Regions from separate parts of the Bacillus sp. XF8 genome, predicted to be linked through region 2. Evidence: predicted binding sites of a transcription regulator. Region 2 holds the regulator's gene; the other holds the start of a gene.
What was found. The regulator Rex, encoded in region 2, represses fermentation and respiration genes when NADH is low (regulators of the CRP and FNR family bind a similar motif). The targets are predictions, from matches to a motif close to TTGTGAAATATTTCACAA.
Positions count from the first base shown of each region.

Region 1: a site for Rex is predicted at 2,364-2,381, ahead of ric (iron-sulfur cluster repair di-iron protein). Genes of this name have one in related genera too.

Region 1 covers NZ_JAGDQK010000018.1:87,194-91,932, reverse strand. Annotated here, with positions in the region: gene J4P91_RS11640 (Crp/Fnr family transcriptional regulator) at 1-175, opposite strand, end outside; gene rd (rubredoxin) at 343-507, opposite strand; gene J4P91_RS11630 (NAD(P)/FAD-dependent oxidoreductase) at 534-1,754, opposite strand; partial or broken gene J4P91_RS11625 (FprA family A-type flavoprotein) at 1,775-2,038, opposite strand; gene ric (iron-sulfur cluster repair di-iron protein) at 2,448-3,155, shown strand; gene J4P91_RS11615 (Crp/Fnr family transcriptional regulator) at 3,586-4,272, shown strand; gene J4P91_RS11610 (hypothetical protein) at 4,342-4,527, opposite strand; gene J4P91_RS11605 (DUF1858 domain-containing protein) at 4,597-4,739, shown strand, end outside.
Region 2 covers NZ_JAGDQK010000054.1:392-8,747, reverse strand. Annotated here, with positions in the region: gene groL (chaperonin GroEL) at 1-852, opposite strand, end outside; gene groES (co-chaperone GroES) at 890-1,174, opposite strand; gene J4P91_RS25950 (CPBP family intramembrane glutamic endopeptidase) at 1,611-2,354, shown strand; gene J4P91_RS25945 (YdiK family protein) at 2,357-2,548, shown strand; gene J4P91_RS25940 (redox-sensing transcriptional repressor Rex) at 2,577-3,206, opposite strand; gene J4P91_RS25935 (ABC-F family ATP-binding cassette domain-containing protein) at 3,391-5,316, shown strand; gene tsaD (tRNA (adenosine(37)-N6)-threonylcarbamoyltransferase complex transferase subunit TsaD) at 5,867-6,883, opposite strand; gene rimI (ribosomal protein S18-alanine N-acetyltransferase) at 6,883-7,326, opposite strand; gene tsaB (tRNA (adenosine(37)-N6)-threonylcarbamoyltransferase complex dimerization subunit type 1 TsaB) at 7,338-8,030, opposite strand; gene tsaE (tRNA (adenosine(37)-N6)-threonylcarbamoyltransferase complex ATPase subunit type 1 TsaE) at 8,011-8,356, opposite strand, start outside.

The DNA.
Region 1 (4,739 bases), on a different contig from region 2:
TAAATAATGTATCTGACTTCTCTCCTTCATGAATTAATGGTTGCCCCTTTTTAAATTGCTTATGTTTTGTCATTGAAGCTATTTTTAAAATTTCTTCATCAGATAGGGATTTGAAAATGAGAACTTTTCTTGGACAAGGCTTCACTGTATTTTTATGATAATACTTTTCTTTCACATTACCTCACCTAACTTTACATATATTATATAAAGTAAAATTTTAATCGTATCTAAATTATTATATCTTTTCCTAGAACGCCCACCAGTGACCCCAATCACATAAAAAACGCTTTCCCTATAAAAAAAGTAACGAGAAATGATATAATCTTCTCGTTACTTTTTTTATTATTCTTCTACTGGTGCAAAGTGTTCCGTATCTTCTCCACATACTGGACACACCCAATCTTCTGGTAAATCTTCAAAACTTGTTCCTGGTTCTATATCTTCATCTGGATCTCCAATTTCTGGATCATAAATATAACCACATGGTAAACAAATATATTTTTTCATTATCATGTCCTCTTTCTATTATTATATTAAGATTTTAGTTTTTCTTTTACTTTGCTCATTATTTCACTTATATTCGTATTTTTCATATCAATCTCTTCTAATGATATTTGTTTTTCAATAGCAGATTTGTAAGGGATGGATGCTGCTATTCCTTCTAATGAGATAACACCCACTATTTGATTATCTTTAATAAATAGCCTTGTATACTTCTCTTTTTCATCTTCTTCAACGATAGTTGTATCACATTGTTTTTCATCAACGAATCCAATTGAGAATAAAGATACATTGAATGCATTAAAGATAGTAGTTGGAATTTCCTTTTTGTAAATTGCAGGATTAGAAACCATATTACTTCCTGCAATTTTCCCTTGATCCATTGCTCGTCCCCATAGTCCGCCAATTTCACCGTTTACCTCTGCGACATCCCCAGCAGCATATACAGATTCCACATTCGTTTCCATCTTCTCATTGACAACAATACCTCTATTTACATGAATAGGAGTATTGTTTACTAAAGAAATGTTAGGAGTGACTCCAATTGAATACACAACACTATCACAATCTATTAGTTGTTCACCGTTCACTTTCATTCCAGTTACTACTTCTTCTCCAAGAATAGAATCAATAGTCGTATTTACATATACTTTTACTCCGGCACTTTCAATTTTTTGTTTTAATAAAAGAGACGTTTTCTCATCCAATTGTCTCCCCATTAATTTATCAGCCACTTCTACAATGGATACTTTTTTACCAGCTTTCATAATAGACCAAGCTGTTTCTAATCCTTGTACGCCTCCGCCAATGTTTACAACATGCTTTTTATCTTCTAAACATGCTTTAAAGTCATCTGCTTCCTGCATGTCTCTAATCGTAAAGATATTTTTTTTATTTATTCCATCTACTGGTAGCCTTTTATTATTTGCACCTGTACAAATTAATAGTTTATAATAAGAAATTTTCTCATCATTTGATGTAACAATCTGTTGCTGCTCTGTATCAATTTTTACTACCTTTGTATTTGTGAAAACAGATATATTATTCTTTTGGTACCACTTTTCTTTTTTGATTAAAATCCTTTCATTGTGTAAATCTGAGTATAACTCTTTTGATAGTTTAATTCTGTTATACGGTAAAGATGATTCTTCACCAAAAATGAATATATTTGCATCCTTGTCATGGTCTCTAACTATCTTTGCAGCATTTACAGCAGCTACTCCGCTTCCGATAATAACAAAATTCTTTTCCATGTTTTCACCTACGTTTTCTATTAAATAGAGCTTAGTAATAAATCTGTGACAAACGTTGTTGCATGTTTGATTTGTCGTGTTTTTTCTTTATCCTTTGGAGAGAATCTTATACGAATAGGGAATTCAACGTGAGTCATACCTGTAGATTTAATAACGTTTGATGTACTTTGTACATTCATGTTTGTTTCATTTAGGTAATCTTGTACGACTTCAATTGCTTCACCACTCCAACCATATGATCCGAATGCAGCTGCAATTTTCCCTTGTAAGTTCATTCCCTTCATTAAAGATAAGCTATGTTCAAAGAGGATACCGTGAGTAAAATCACTGCATTATTTTTTCTTTGCAATTTTAAATTTATATGAATGGTTAATTTAATATGGGTCTCCTAAAATAATATAGATTACTAAAACCTAGATACCATAAAGCGAAACTTTAATAATAGGGACACTCCCCTCACAAATTCATTTATATTAACGACATTTCTCCTACATAATTAACTCCACATCTTTAACCTAGTTCTAGCTACATTCGTATCATCTTATCTATCAACCCTGTAGCACATCCTGTAAATTACAAAAATAGCGAATGATGAAATTAACTCGTTATAAGTGATATATATCACCACATGAACGCTAAATAATTGATACTCTTAACCCAGATAAAACATTTAAACTTTATGGAGGTATTCATATGAAACATATTTTTACCGAAAATTCCGTTATTGGTGATATTGTTACACAATTTCCAAAGGCAAGTGACCTTTTCAAATCATATAGAATAGATTTTTGCTGTGGTGGTAATAGACCGATTATCGACGCTATTAATGAAAGAAATTTATCTGCAGAAGAAATTTTAACAAAGTTAAATACGCTCTATCACGAAACAAAACAATTAAACGAATCTGAAATTAATTGGAAAACAGCTTCTTATAGTGAATTAATTGATTATATTGTGAATAAACATCATCGCTATTTAAATGAAGAGTTACCGCTGTTAAGCCCATACGTAACAAAAGTGTTACGCGTTCATGGAGCAGGACAACCACATTTAGCTCAAATTCATAAGCTATTCCATGAATTAAAAACAGAATTAGAGCAACATTTAATTAAAGAAGAAACAGAAGATTTTCCTTTGATTTTAGCATTTGAACAAAATCCAACTGATGAAAATTATATGAAATTACGCAAAGTAGTAGATGAATTAGAAAATGAACACGACCACGCTGGCGATATCATTAAAGAACTTCGTAAAGTTACGAATGACTTTACTCCTCCAGTAGGTGCTTGTGGCACTTATCGTCTTGTCTATCAACGCCTTGAAGCTCTTGAATCTGATTTGTTCGAGCATATTCATTTGGAAAATAACGTTTTATTCCCGCGCGCAATTGCACAAGCTTAAATAAGAATTAAACAGGATAATTGAAAAGAGGAATAACGACCTCTTTTCAATGAATCCCGTTTTATCCCGCATTAACAGGCAGTAAGACCCCCACCTCAAAATTCGGCAAAAGCAAAGAAGTTAAGTGTGGGATTAACTGCCCGTAAAAGCCCGATTGGTGAGGGCTAATAATCAGTGGGGGATGAAGAAAACCCCCACTGATTAAAGTTTCACTTTATCCATTACCAAACAGACATCTCCATTCACGAAAATCGTATACTTCCCTCTCTTCTCTCTTATGTTTCACAAACCTTACAAGTTCCAATTTTGTTTTGAAATTCGTCTCATTTTCAACCAAAAGTATGATTTTTATCACTGCTTCATTTTTCTATTTAGGATACATTAATAAGAAAAGCACTATCATTGGGATGATGTTAGGAGTGAGGAATATATGTCAGAAATAATAAAAAGACACTTACAGGGGGTTTCCCTCTTTAAAGAACTTTCAGAAGAAGAAATTCAACCAATTGTAGAAATTTCACGAATGCGAATGTATAAAGCAAGATCATTTGTATTTATGCAGGGTGATACACTTGACCGCGTATTTTTTATTCACTCCGGAAAAGTGAAAATTCAAAAAACAGATGCATCTGGAAAAGAACAAATTGTTTCTATACTTCAAGCCGGAGAAATGTTCCCTCACTCTGGTTTCTTCCGAAAAGGTACATTCCCTGCGCATGCTGAAATTCTTGAAAATGCCCAATTAATTGTCATTCCTATCGTTGATTTTGAGATGATTTTAATCAAATACCCTGAATTATGTATTAAATTATTTAGAGTTCTTGGAGAAAAAATCGTGGACCTTCAAAACAGATTGGAAGAACAAATTCTTCATGACACATATGCGCGAATTATTATGCTATTACTGCGCTTATGTAAGTCAAATGGTGTACGGATAGATGACAAATATAAAATAACGACTCATTTTACAAACCGTGAACTCGCAAACATGATTGGAACATCAAGAGAAACTATGAGCCGAACTATTACTTACTTAAGAAAAAATGAACTAATTGCTACGGATGAGGATGGTTATTTCCTTATCGATCTAAATAGGTTGGAAAATGAAATTATATAATCAGATACCAAACTGTCCTAAATCAATATTCTATTCGAAGCCATCCTCCTTTCATTAGTGATACTCCCATCAGCGGGGGCTTTCATCCTCCACTGATGGCGAACCTTCATTACAGCCTTTTACAGGCTGTTTACTCTGCGCTATCTCCCTTTTTCTCTCTAAATTTTGAGATCGTAATCTCACCAACTGTGAATAACGAAATGAAAGCAAAAGTGACAAACTTGTTAAAAAGAATGAATGTGTGATTTGGCTCACAATTTTTTTCCTCCCTTTATGTTACAGTGTAATTGATAATTACTATCATTTGTTTTCGAGGTGAGAATAATGAAAAAGTTAATTGATTTTCATCAAACTGTCTATGATTTAACTACCCAATATCCCGAGATTATCCCTCTTTTAAAAGATCTCGGCTTTGAAAATATAACGAAACCTAATATGCTCCAAACAGCCGGCCGTATAATGACAAT
Region 2 (8,356 bases):
TTTACGACGGTCACCAAATCCAGGAGCTTTAACAGCAACTACATTGAATGTACCACGAAGTTTGTTTACTACTAATGTAGCTAATGCTTCGCCTTCTACATCTTCTGCAATGATAAGAAGTGGTTTACCTTGTTGTACCACTTGCTCTAACACTGGTAAGATTTCTTGAATGTTAGAAATCTTTTTGTCAGTGATTAAGATGTATGGGTTATCAAGGACAGCTTCCATTTTGTCAGAATCAGTGATCATGTAAGGAGATGCATATCCACGATCAAATTGCATACCTTCTACTACATCTAATTCTGTTGTGAACCCTTTAGATTCTTCTAAAGTAATAACGCCGTCGTTACCAACGCGCTCCATTGCTTCAGCAATTAACTTACCTACTTCTTCATCAGCAGCAGAGATAGCAGCTACTTGTGCAATGGAAGATTTACCTTCGATTGGTTTAGAAATCGTTTTTAATTCTTCTACTGCTGCAACAACAGCTTTCTCGATACCTTTACGAAGACCCATTGGGTTCGCACCAGCTGTTACGTTTTTTAAACCTTCACGAATCATAGCTTGTGCTAATACAGTTGCAGTTGTTGTTCCGTCACCAGCTACGTCATTTGTTTTGCTAGCAACTTCTGCTACTAATTTTGCACCCATGTTTTCGAAAGCATCTTCTAATTCAATTTCTTTCGCAATTGTTACACCATCATTTGTAATAAGTGGTGAACCAAATTTTTTCTCAAGTACAACGTTACGACCTTTTGGTCCAAGCGTTACTTTTACTGCATTTGCAAGAGTGTCGACACCGCGAAGCATCGAACGACGTGCTTCTTCACTAAATTTAATATCTTTTGCCATAATATTTGACCCCCTTGGATTTTTAAAATGTATATAATTAACCGATAACTGCTAAAATGTCACTTTCACGTAAAATCAAGTAGTCTGTACCTTCATATTTCACTTCAGTACCTGCATATTTTGAGAAGATGATAAGATCACCTGCTGCTACCTCTAAAGCAACACGCTCACCATTTTCAAGCACTCGACCAGTACCTACTGCAATAACTTTACCCTCTTGTGGTTTTTCTTTTGCAGTGTCTGGTAATACAATACCACTTGCTGTTTTTTCTTCTGCTTGAACAAGCTCAATTACAACGCGATCACCTAATGGCTTTAGCATGAACAATAACCTCCTCATTTTTCTATGTAAATTTTCTTTATTAGCACTCGAAGACACTGAGTGCTAACACACTTATAATAATAAATAATCTAATTTTCTTTTGCAAGTAAAAAAATCATAATTTTTTCGCAAATTACTATATAAACTTTTTCTATACAACTTCCTAAAGGAAATAATTCTGTTATCGTTATAACCATTCTCAAGAAAGCCTTTTGTATATGAATCAGTTTTTCCACTTACCGTATGTTACAATATGAAAGATACCATAAGTTGTTTTCTCTATAGGTACAGCTTTTTCCTGTCTCCAATTTCACTTTCAATGAAAGATTTACAAAAAAATAATAATAGGGACAGTTATTATGTATCCCCGGCTGGATATTTACATGTTATCCCGCCTTATCTCATAAACTAGAGTTAGAAAGGATGGTTAACCAATTTGAAAAAACAATATTGGTGGATTATAGTTACATATATTCTGATGCAATTATCGGGAATTGTTGGAGTGTGGCTCCTTTTCAAAACAGGACTATACGATAATATGGCGGTTTCACGAGAGCAAAAAATACAAATCATGGCTGGGCACTGGTCAATCATCAGCTTTTTTATTGCATTATGTATTATACTTTGGCTACTTAGAACCGATATCCGCGAAAGACATTTAGATACTAAGCGAGCTAGTATTTCTGCTACAATCGGCTGGATATTTATCGGTTTCTTTTTAGCTATGTTTGCTCAAGTAATCGCAGCTAATATTGAAATGCGATTATTAGGGATTAAGCCCGGTTCTCAAAATACCCAAGATTTGATGGAAATAGCAAGAGCTACTCCATGGTTTCTTATTGTTATCTCTATCATCGGCCCTATTTTAGAAGAGATTGTCTTTAGAAAAATTTTATTTGGAACACTCTATAAAAGATTTAATTTCTTTATCGCGGCAATTATTAGTTCACTTGTTTTTGCAGCAATTCACTTTGATTTTACACATTTGTTAGTATACACTTCCATGGGACTTGTTTTCGCTTTTCTATACGTGAAAACAAAACGAATCATCGTTCCTATTATGGCTCACGTTACGATGAATTCACTAGTTGCAATAACCCAAGTAGTAGTAAGTAACGAACAAATACAAGAAATGATTAAACAAGCAGAAAAAATGCAAGGATTTATCGGAGGATTTTAAATATGAGGAACTCACCATTGTTCATGGCAGCACTGTATTTCCTTCTCGGATGTGTCTTTACACGTTTCGCAATTACGAACGTTACAGATACAATTTGGAACTTTTGGACAATGCTGTTTGCTGCTATGGCAACAATTGATTTTAATTTGGCACTTCGACTTATCTTAGTCAAATTTACAAAGAAAAAGCAATAATAAAACGCAGAGGGATTTCCTCTGCGTTTTATTGTGGATAATTTTTCAAAAAATAAACGAGTGTTTGTAATTCTACAGCTAAATCAATATGATGAATTCTTATATTTTCTGAAACATTTAATCGTGCCGGTGTAAAATTTAAAATTCCATGTACATTTGTTTCGGCCAATCGATCCGCTACAGCTTGTGCAACGGTAGCAGGCACTGTTAATATTGCCACTTGTATATCATTTGTTAAACGTTCTTCTAATTCATCTAAATGATATACAGGAATTCCTCCGATTTCTTTTCCAACTTTCTCTTCATTGACATCAAACGCCATTTCAATCTTTGTATTATTATTTTTCGTGAAATTGTAATGTAAGAAAGCGGTCCCTAAATTACCCACTCCAATAAGTGCTACACGTGTTATATCATCTTGATCGAGCGTTTCTCGGAAAAATGATAGTAAATAATTCACATTATACCCATATCCCTTTTTCCCTAACGCTCCAAAATATGAAAAATCTCTTCGAATTGTCGCGGAATCTACCTTCACCGCTTCACTCAATTCTGCCGATGAAACACGTTGCTTACCAGAAAGAGATAAGTTTTGGATAAATCGATAGTATAGAGGCAATCGTTTGGCAGTGGCCTGTGGAATCTTTTGCTGATCCATATAACCTCTCCTCTCTTCCTATCTTTGTTCATAGACTTAAAACAAATACAGAAGTTTAGCACTTATGACTTTCCTTGTATAATAGAGAGAAGACTTCTCTCTTTATTTTAAACTATACACTATTTTTAGTATGATTGAGAAATATAAACATGGCAAAGTTAAGAAATTATTTGAGGTGAAAACATTGATTTTATTACAAGTGAATGGGCTTTCAAAATTATACGGTGCTGAAACAATTCTTGCAAACATTAAATTGGAAGTTCAAACAAAGGATCGCATTGCACTAGTTGGTCGAAATGGTGCTGGAAAATCCACATTATTAAAAATAATTGCCGGTGAACTATCTCACGACGGTGGAGAAATTATAAAGCCAAAAGATGTTTCAATTGGGTACTTAGCCCAAAATACTGGTTTAGAAACTTCTTTAACAATTTGGGATGAAATGCTTACCGTCTTTACTCATCTGCAGCAAATGGAAAAGAAACTTCGAAGGTTAGAGCAGGAAATGGGTAAGGAAGAGAACTTTTCAAATGCTGCTACGTACGAAAAATTACTCGCTGATTATGATCAATTACAGTTAGACTACAAAGATCAAGGTGGTTATCAATATGAAGCTGATATTCGCTCCATTTTAAGTGGACTTGGTTTTCCAGTTGAAACACACCAAACAACGATTTCTACGTTAAGTGGTGGACAGAAAACAAGACTTGCTCTTGGGAAGCTACTATTAACAAAACCAGACTTACTTATTTTGGACGAACCAACAAACCATTTAGACATCGATACATTAACATGGCTTGAACAATATTTACAAGGCTATCCTGGAGCTATTTTAATCGTTTCCCACGATCGCTACTTTTTAGACAAGCTTGTTACACAAGTATATGAAATTTCTAATAAAGAAAGCAGACGATATGTTGGTAACTACAGTAAATATTTAGATTTAAAAGCTGCACTATATGAGCAGGAAATGAAACGTTATGAGAAACAACAAGAGGAAATTGCTAAACTCGAAGACTTTGTCCAAAAGAACATTGCCCGTGCATCTACAACAAAACGCGCACAAAGTCGCCGTAAACAATTAGATCGAATGGAATTACTGACTAGGCCATCAGGTGATTCTAAGTCCGCATCCTTTCACTTTGATATCGAAAAACAAAGTGGAAACGATGTATTACAAGTAAAAGATGTTTCAATTGGATATGACAAAGAGCCGATTATTGAGCATGTAAATATGCGCTTAACCCGCGGTGATAGTGTCGCACTAGTCGGTCCAAACGGTATTGGGAAATCTACATTATTAAAATCGATTGTGAATAAATTGAATACATTAAGCGGTGAAGTTTCTTTCGGTTCGAATGTTTCTATTGGATATTATGATCAAGAGCAAGCAAACTTAACATCGTCTAAGCGTGTTCTAAACGAACTATGGGATGATTATCCGCTTCAGCCAGAAAAAGAAATTCGCACGATACTCGGTAACTTTTTATTCACAGGGGATGATGTATTAAAGCCAGTATCTTCCCTAAGTGGTGGTCAAAAGGCTCGATTAGCTCTAGCAAAATTGATGATGCAAAAATCTAATCTACTGATTCTCGATGAGCCAACAAACCATCTCGACTTAAACAGTAAAGAGATTTTAGAAAATGCCTTAATTGATTATCCAGGAACTCTTTTATTCGTTTCCCATGATCGTTATTTTATTAACCGTGTAACAACTACAGTGGTTGAGTTATCAACAGAAGGAGCACAAGAATATTTAGGTGACTATGACTACTATATCGAAAAGAAAAATGAAATGATTGAACGTGCGGAATTTGAACAGCAAGAAAATGATACACCTATTCAAAAAAGCATTGCTCAAGAAAAATTAAGCTATCTTGAAGAAAAAGAACGTAAAAAGCAGGAACGACAACGTATCCGGAAAATTGAGGAAATCGAACAAAACATTGCAAAGTTAGAAGAAGAAATTGCAGAATTAGAAGAGGAGCTTTGTCTGCCTGAAGTATACGCTGACTACGAACGAGCTAGTGAGATTACAACAGCAAAGCAAACAAAACAAGAAGAACTAGAGAAATTCATGGCGGAATGGGAAGAATTACACGTATAAAGTGAAATTTCTATCTGTCCCGGTCTAACTCCTTTGCTTTTGCAGAGTCTTCAAGTGGGGGTATCATTGCTCTTGAATAGCAGAATACATTCTCTATACTTAAATAGTAAAAACCAGGAAGTTGAAGATCATTCAACTTCCTGGTTTATTTTTTCATCCGAAAAAAGCAATATATTTTACATATAAAGTGAAACTTTAATCAGTGGGGGGTTTTCTCCATCCCCTACTGATTATCAGCCCGCACCAATCGGGCTTTTACGGGCAGTTTATCTCCCACTTAACTTCTTTGCTTTCACAGAATTTTGAGGTGGGAGTACTACTGCCCGCAAATAGCGGGATAAAAAGGACAATCGTCAAAGGTCTGACCTCACCTGTTTTATCCACAACTTTATACACATATTCACCTTTATAACATAAACGCAAAAATAACTTTTCCACATTATCCCCAAAATATAAAAAAGTTATCCACATTTTATATACACAATAAAACCCATATTATCAACAAATAATATGGGTTTTATCCACAGGTTGTGGTTAATTTTGTGTATAACTATGCTTCAATGTCTAACCCTGGGTTTGCATTTAAAGCCAATGTTGCACGTTTTCCTTGCTCATATGCAATTGTACCTGCGGCTGCAATCATCGCTGCATTATCTGTACACAATGATAAAGGTGGAATGATTAGCTCAATATCCTCTTTCTTAGCAAACTCTTCCTCTAAAGAAGCGCGAAGTCCTTTATTCGCTGCAACCCCTCCAGCAAGAAGCACTTGTTTTACACCATATGCTTCTGCTGCACGCGCTGCTTTCGTTACTAGTACATCTATTACACTCGCTTGGAAGCTAGCTGCTAAATCCTCTGGTGCAATTTCTTCCCCACGTTGTTTTGCATTATGCACAGTGTTGATAACTGCTGATTTCAATCCACTAAAGCTAAAATCATACGAATCTGGTTCTAGCCATGCACGCGGTAAATCAATCGTTGGCTGTCCTTCATGAGCAAGACGGTCAATATGAGGACCACCTGGATATGGCATAGATAATGTACGTGCAACTTTATCATATGCTTCTCCTGCTGCATCATCTCTCGTTTCGCCAATTACTTCAAAGGAACCATGCTCTTTCATATAAACAAGTTCTGTATGTCCTCCAGACACAACAAGTGATAACAACGGGAATTGTAGTTCTTTTACTAAACGATTCGCATAAATATGCCCAGCAATATGATGAACACCAACAAGAGGAATATTATGCGCGAAGGCAACTGCCTTCGCAGCATTAACACCAATTAAAAGTGCTCCTACTAAACCAGGTCCTTCCGTCACAGCAATTGCATCAATATCTTCAAATGTAACGTTCGCTTCTTTTAATGCTTCTTCTAATACAACTGTGATTTGTTCTACATGATGACGAGATGCAATCTCCGGCACCACTCCGCCAAAACGCTTATGGCTTTCAATTTGTGAAGCGACAACGTTTGCCACTATTTCTGTTCCATTTTTAACAACCGCTACAGCCGTTTCATCACAGCTCGTTTCAATACCAAGTATAATCGTATTTTTTTCCATTATATATTCACCCACATTACAAGACCATCTTCATAATTGTCTGTATAGTATCGTTTACGAATCCCACCATTTTGGAATCCATACTTTCGGTATAACTGCTTCGCTACTTCATTTGACACCCGTACTTCAAGTGTCATCGTTTTTGCTCCCATTTCTTTTGCCTGATCCATTACTTCTTTCAACAAAGCATCCCCAAGTTTTTGACCTCGATATTCTGGCAAAATAGCTATGTTCGTAATATGTGATTCGTCAATAATAATCCATAATCCACAGTATCCAATTACCACATCGTCTTTTTCTATTACGACATAATGTGCATATTCATTCATCGTCAATTCACGATGAAACGCATCAGCAGTCCAAGGAGTTGGGAATGACGCTTCTTCAATTGCTACAATTTGAGCAATATCATCAGTCGTCATTTTTCTAAATGTAATATCCATTTTGATATCCCCTATTTTTTTTGACTTTCTAGCCATTTTGCTTCTGCCTCTGCTAAGCGGAGGTAACTTGGAACAAATGTATGCACACTTTGCTCCTCTTTTTGTAATCCTAAAAATGCTAACTCACTTGGTCTTGGGTTGTTCTTTGTACAAGAAGCAAACACAGCTTGCTCTCCTAAATATTCTACAATCGTTTCTTTATGTTGTTCTACATCATTGCCAATAAATAAAACGGGTTGTCCCTTATCTTTTAACATCTGCAACCAATCAACAATAAGAACAATTCGATCATCTTCTATAGAAGATAGCTGACCTTCTTTATATGTATACAAGCCCGTATAAATTTGTCCTCGACGCCCATCAAACAATGGACAAATAACCCCTTGAAAATTAGCTCCATTCGCAGCTACTACTTCTAAGCTAGACACGCCGACAATCGGTATTTGCAATGACCAAGCTAATGTCTTTGCAACCGTCACACCAATTCGAACTCCTGTATAAGATCCAGGGCCAGCAGCTACAATAATTTTATCTAACTCTTTCGGTTTTACATTACATTCCTTTAAAAGTTCTTCTACAGCTGGCATAAGGCGCACGGAATGATTCTTTGTTAAATTCGTAATGATTTCTCCGACAACAGTATTTCCATCAATAAGAGAAACTCCCATTACATAACTTGAAGTATCAATTGCTAGTACTTTCATCTTGTAATAGCTCCTCACATAATCTAATATAACGTTCACCACTTGGTTCTAATACAATTCTTCTTGTATCATCACCTGTATGGAACAAGCTTATTTTTAATTTCTCATTTGGCAAGAAAGGTTCAATTAAATGAGCCCATTCTACTACTGTTATACCTTCGCCATAAAAATACTCATCAAACCCTAAATCTTCTTCACTTTCCGCTAAACGATACACGTCCATATGATATAGCGGTAATCTCCCTTTGTACTCTTTAATAATATTGAATGTCGGACTATTTACAACTCGTTTCACACCAAGACCTTTTGCAAGACCTTTCGTAAAC